DNA from 2 places in the Sneathiella sp. D3-11 genome. Region 1 is predicted to be linked to the other one. Evidence: riboswitches for the same ligand, from Rfam matches in the RefSeq annotation. Region 1 holds a riboswitch; the other holds the start of a gene.

Region 1 (3,135 bases):
ATGACTACGCCCGTAAAGGTGGACAGATTGTTGCAGCACAGCTTGAAAAAGCCGGCTTCAAAATCAAAATTGAGAATGTTGACTGGCCGAAATGGCTTGATGAAGTCTACAAAAAGAAAAACTATGACCTGTCAATTGTCTCGCATGTAGAACCAATGGATATTGGCATTTACGCTCGTGAAAACTACTACTTCAATTATAATAATCCGAAGTTCAACGAAGTGGTTGCCGCAGCTGAATCTGCAGCTTCACCAGCTGAACGCACAGAACTTTTGCAGACCGCGCAGAAGATTCTGGCTGAAGATGCCGTAAACGGCTTTATGTTCCAGTTGCCGCGTGTGGTTGTGGTTCGCAATGGGCTGAACGGTGTATGGAACGATCTGCCATTCTTCGTCACCGATGCGTCACGGATGTCCTGGAGTGATTAACGTCCTTTAGGTCTATCAAACGCTGTAAAAAAACCCGCTGGCTCTCACCAGCGGGTTTTTTTGAAGAAGGAAAATTGACGAAACCTTCTTCGCGGTATTTGGAAATTTATGCGGCGGCGGATTTGCCGGCGCCAAGATAGTTTTCCAACTCGTCAGCACCACCGATTTTCTGGCCGTCGATAAAAATCTGCGGTGTGGTCAGGACGCCAGAAACGGCTCTCAGGGAGCGCATTGTTGCATCGCTACCGAGAATGATTTCCTCATATCCAAGACCGGCTTTCTCCAATGCAGCTTTGGCCCTTGTACAATGGCCACAGCCCGGCTTTGAAAAGACCGTAATCGCCTTTGGCTTCTCTGCGCTCGGGCTCAGATATTCGAGCATTGTGTCCGCATCTGAAACTTCAAACGGATCGCCTTCGACATCAGGCTCAATGAACATTTTTTCTATGACGCCGTCATTGACCAGCATTGAATAGCGCCAGCTCCGGTTACCAAAGCCAAGATCATCCTTATTTACAAGCATGCCCATGCCTTCGGAGAAAGCGCCTGTCCCATCCGGGAGGAAGGTAATGTTCTCAGCTTTCTGGTCTTTCTTCCACTCGTTCATGACAAATGTATCGTTGACCGAAAGACAGATGACTCTGTCGACGCCAGCTTTCTCGAGAGTCGGAACAAGCTCGTTGTATCGGGGGAGATGCGACGAAGAGCATGTTGGTGTAAAGGCTCCGGGAAGAGCAAACAGGACAACTTTCTGGCCTTTGAAAAGCTCATCCGTTGTCACATCGCACCAGCTATCGCCGTCACGTGTCTTGAAGGTGACATTCGGGACTTTCTGTCCTTCCATATTTTTCATCTTTTTAACTCCATCAGTATGCAAATTCTTGTCGTGAGCCATATATATTCAGCTCAGAAATTTATGCAAGTAGTTTTTAGAATTATTTTAATATATGAGATGTGAGACCTAAAAATACCCGATAACATCTCGTCGAAACTATCATTTCAGTCTGCTCTCTGCCTGCAAAAGATTTCAATTGGCAGTAATTGCCGCTGGTCATCATCGATGGCAGTTGATAGAGTTTGCCGAAGGCGGTTCTATCGATTTTATCGGTCAGTTAAAAGGGAATATAGTGAGGACGGTTTAGCGTCCAATTCTATGGCTGCCCCCGCAACTGTTAGCGCGAAGGGGCTTTCAAAGATGCCACTGGATCATTCTGGGAAGGTAGAAAGCACCGTGATAGCGCAAGCCAGGAGACCTGCCGCTGACAGGACGTAAAGACAATTCGTCGGGTGAGACGAAAACAGGAGAATGACATGCGATATAGAATAGCGGCGACGACAGTGCTTGCTGCACTGATGGTTCCAACACTGGCTTTTGCGCATCATCCAATGGGTGGCGCGACACCTAGTAATTTCACGGAAGGTCTTTTGTCAGGCATTGGGCACCCAATTATCGGGATCGATCACTTGGCCTTCGTGGTTCTGGTCGGCTTGGCAGCGGTCTTTCTGACACGAAAATATATTGCGCCTCTTGCCTTTATTCTGGGAACAATTGCCGGATGTTTGCTGATCACAAATGGAGTGGCGCTTCCCTTCGCTGAACTGGTGATCACCGGATCGGTTATTCTTCTGGGCGCATTGGTGGTGTCGGGTAAGAAAATCCCTGCGGCCCTTCATATGGCGATCTTTGCTATTGCCGGCCTGTTTCATGGCGGCGCCTATGGTGAGGCAATTGTTGGTGCAGAAAATATGCCGCTTGTTGCCTATCTCATCGGGTTCGCGGCTATTCAATATTCAATTGCCATCGGCGCTGGATTTATTGCTGAAAAAGTCTGGCACGCTACTGAGACCGCAGCGGCAAAGCCACGCATTGCTGGTGCTGTTGCCGCCGGTGTCGGCATTGCCTTTTTCGTTGAGAATGTCGAAGGCATGATCTTCGGATAAAGAATATTCGGTCGCGGAGGCGGCTCTAGAAAAGAAAAAGCGACGGATTTACCGTCGCTTTTTTTATTGCCGTAATAGTCAGATTTTACCGGACGTATACATGTACCTCGTTAGAGGCAACATTTGCATTCGCTGTGCTGGCAAGTTTAACGCGCGACGCAGGCAGGCCCATGTCAATGAGAGACCTAAGGACCCGTTCAGCATTTTGCACTGACTTCACCTGATTGTTAGCCAGATTGCTGTTCAGCGGTGCAATGGAGACCACATCGAAAGAAGATTGCGGCCGTTCCTGCATGGTGCGGCTGATCGCATCATAGAGAGCCTGTTCATAGGCGACATCGTCCCGGTCGAAGCGGATAATTACCAACGCCTGACGTTCCCCAGATGTCGTATCCGCCGCCTTGGCCGTTTCAAGGTAATTACGCGTGCCAGCGCTTGATCCCAAGAATCCACCGTTCTTGATTGCGATCGACGTGTTGGTGAGGTTCATCCGCTCAGTACCCACATAGGCTGTCTGGCGGTTAATATCATTGGTGAGCTGGTTAAGGAGACGGTTTGTCAGGACGGAAGTCCGGCTTGTTTCATCCTCCAACACCGTCAACTGGCGGTGATCTTCTTCTATCGCGCCGCTAAGCTCAAAGGCGGACTGTACCGATTCGAGCAAGAAACCAACCTCACCCGCGTCCCCTGCGACTGTATTCGCAAGGTTGTTCATCTCCGAAACATCCGCCGCAATTTTTTCCAGGTCGCTTTGGGCTTCATTCCA
Region 2 (3,135 bases), 1.7 Mb from region 1:
GATCAGGAAAAAGATCAGCATTAGAAAGACAACATTGATGAGCGCAATCGTATTCTCGGGCAGGGCGCGCTTTTCTTTGGGCGTGGTTATTTTCATGTCAGCGCGCCAAAGAAACAGATTGCAAATCTGTTTGCTCAAGGGTTTCCAGAATCGTAACAAGCTGTTGCGTCGGCATTTTTTTATCCGGAGCAAGGACGGCGCTGGTGCGACCTTCCTCGGTTTGCTCTTGCACGCGGTTTTTCAGCGCGCTTGCGCTTATCGAAATCCCCTCAATTTCAAACCGCCCGTCAAGATGGGCGAAAATTATGATGGGCTTTTCTGTTTTCTCCTGGGCAGGACCAGCCGTTGCGGCGGAGAGTGTGAACTCGGTAAATTTTGTGAAGGTCGACGACAGCATGAAAAACAGAAGTAACAGGAATATTACATCGATAAGCGATGTAAGACCGATTAGGTTTTTGCGCTTCTTGCCGTTACGAATTCGCATGATCAGCGGTGAGCGTCGCAGAAAGGCCGGAGGTAGATTGGTTAAGAGAAACGGCGGTAATTTCACCAGTCAGGAGGGATGTGACCATGCTTTCAATTGCCTGCTGCTCTGCATCGACCAAAGTATCAAACCAGGTTGCCACCATGGAAGCCGGGATCGCGAGGGCGAGGCCCGCCGCCGTTGTCAGCAGCGCGACCCATATTCCCCCGGCTAGCGCCGAAGGGTCAACATTTGCACCTGCGGATTGCAGGGCCTGAAAAGCTTCGATCATTCCGAGAATTGTCCCGAACAGGCCCAGCAGAGGCGCGATCTGGGCGATTGTTTCCAGCAATCGAATTCCCTTGCGTGCCTTGGCAAGTTCCTCCCCGGCGACGCGATCAATATCCTCTCGGACAAGTGCCTGCCGATCTGGCGAATAATAGAGACCTTGCAACGTATGGCGCACGGTCATTGCGGTCGGGCTCTTTTGTGCCTGAAGGAGCTCGATCGCCTGCAGTCCTTGATTGCGTTTCCAGAGCAGCATGGCTTCCCGGATTTTTTCATGTCGACCCAAGCCCGTTGATGTAAAGAGCCAGAGCTTTTGCAGGGCTACTGACAATGCCACCACGGAAAGAACAGCCAGAATAGCGATTACGGGGCCGCCTTTATCATAGAGCGATATTACATATTCGATCACGAGGACGCCTTCCCAAGGGTTAAGATTCGCAACTAATACGCAAACAGAGACATGTTTTGTCAAGTCGCGGTTTGAAGGGCCGAGCCTCTGGTTTTGCGCAAAGCGCATCCATTTGCCTCTGTAAATTTAGGGAAACCGGGTTGTTTTAGTATTAGTAGTCATTAGCTGCGGCAAATTGTCTCGTGATCGACGGCAGGCAGCTTGATGTGACGTTTCATTTCTAACAGTACCAGAATGATTTCTTGTTGCTTGACTTATAAAAAACGCTGATGCAATTACTATCTCAGCGATGGTTCCATTCATGGATGAAAAAGGGAACAGGGACTGACCAGCCTGACTGAATTCAGGCTGTTTTACACCTTGGCTGCCCCCGCAACTGTGAACAGAGAGCGTGCCCGAAAAAGCCACTGGGAAACTGGGAAGGCTGGGAAACGCAATGACCTGTGAGCCAGGAGACCTGCCGTCGTAAGCGCTACTCGACCACTGTACGGGGTGTGCTCGTGGGACGGAAACCCGTTTGTGGTGGCGCGCAGGAATGCGTTGCTATCGGGGTTTTGGATTTGAATTCTATTTTCCTCAATTGCTGAAAGCCATTTGTCCGTTTTATGCGGACTTGAAGTTTTCTATCTGATCGCACTGTGTTTCTTCGTCGTCAGGCGCAAGCGGCAATGTCGCTGTTTGCCCTTACTTGTCTTTTAAGAAACAAGAGGGATCAGCAATGTTTGATTACTTAAAAAAGAAGAAACCTATTCCCGTCCGCCTTGCCTCCGGCAGTTTCCTTGCGATCATTATCGCCATGTCGGTCATGGCGGATGACACAACCCAACTCATGCCCGAAATTGTCGTCTCGGCAAGCCGTACGCCGCTGCCGTCTATGGAAATTGGTAGCGCCGTCACGGTCATCACAGCAGATGAGTTGGAAAAACGGCAAGTGAGGATCGTCTCAGATGTTCTACGGGATGTGCCGGGTATCGCCGTTAATCGCACAGGGCCGGTTGGCAGCCAGACGCAAATCCGCATTCGAGGAGCGGAAGCAAACCAGACGCTTGTCCTGATCGATGGGATAGAAGTCAATAACCCGGCTTCGGGATCGGAGTTCAACTTTGCGAATATCCTGAACGCGGGGATTGCGCGGATCGAAGTGCTGCGTGGACCGCAAAGCGCGATTTACGGCAGTGATGCTATTGGCGGCGTGGTGAATATTATCACCAAGGACCCCGAACCCGGTTTCACCCTTTCCACCCGTGGGGAGTTTGGCTCTTTCTCTACGAAGGACGGGCAGGTCGATATGGGCTATGGAAGTGATAAATTCACCATTTCCGGTACGGTCGAGCGGTATATTACGCATGGCATCTCTGTGGCCGATGAGAAAAACGGCAATACCGAGAAGGACGGTTATGATAATACGACCGGTCGCCTCAAAATCAGCGTCAAGCCCATCGAGAACCTTGAAATTAAAGCGGTGGGCATGATTGTCGACAGTGATCTGGATAGTGATGCCTCCGCCGTTGTGGTCAACACGATCGATGGCGAAGACAGCTCTCAGTCCCTGCAAAGATACGGCTTGACCAGCGCAAAACTAACTCTCGCCGATGGTGCCTGGGACCAACTGGTCAAGATGAGCTATATGGACGATAAAACGGACTATCTAAACGGAGCGGGGGCGACCACCTATACATCGGAAGGCAAGCGGATCACCTATGGCTATCAGTCGGATTATTATTTCTCGACACCGGATTTTGCAAACGCCGACCATACGGCTACCTTCGCGGTTGAACGCGATGAGGAGGAGCAATACACCAACAGTGGTTTCTCCGGCCCCAATACTGTGAACATCGTGAATTACGGTTACTCAACGGAATACCGGGTCAGCTTATGGGAAAATCTATTTCTGTCCGGCGCGCTGCGTTATGATGACAATGATAATCTCTTCGACAATCAGACCACTTATCGCGGGACGGCTGCCTATTTATTT

The links. A riboswitch is a leader RNA that binds a small molecule or an ion and turns the genes downstream of it on or off. The one in region 1 is predicted to bind cobalamin.
Region 2: linked by a shared signal. The riboswitch ahead of AC0L73_RS01775 (TonB-dependent receptor plug domain-containing protein) and the one ahead of AC0L73_RS12035 (HupE/UreJ family protein) in region 1 are both predicted to bind cobalamin.

Annotation. Positions count from the first base shown of each region.
Region 1 covers NZ_CM147911.1:2,354,814-2,357,948, forward strand. Annotated here, with positions in the region: gene AC0L73_RS12025 (ABC transporter substrate-binding protein) at 1-428, shown strand, start outside; gene AC0L73_RS12030 (glutathione peroxidase) at 535-1,281, opposite strand; cobalamin riboswitch at 1,499-1,703, shown strand; gene AC0L73_RS12035 (HupE/UreJ family protein) at 1,740-2,369, shown strand; gene AC0L73_RS12040 (hypothetical protein) at 2,455-3,135, opposite strand, start outside.
Region 2 covers NZ_CM147911.1:348,914-352,048, reverse strand. Annotated here, with positions in the region: gene AC0L73_RS01790 (ExbD/TolR family protein) at 1-96, opposite strand, end outside; gene AC0L73_RS01785 (ExbD/TolR family protein) at 98-484, opposite strand; gene AC0L73_RS01780 (MotA/TolQ/ExbB proton channel family protein) at 471-1,160, opposite strand; cobalamin riboswitch at 1,434-1,639, shown strand; gene AC0L73_RS01775 (TonB-dependent receptor plug domain-containing protein) at 1,879-3,135, shown strand, end outside.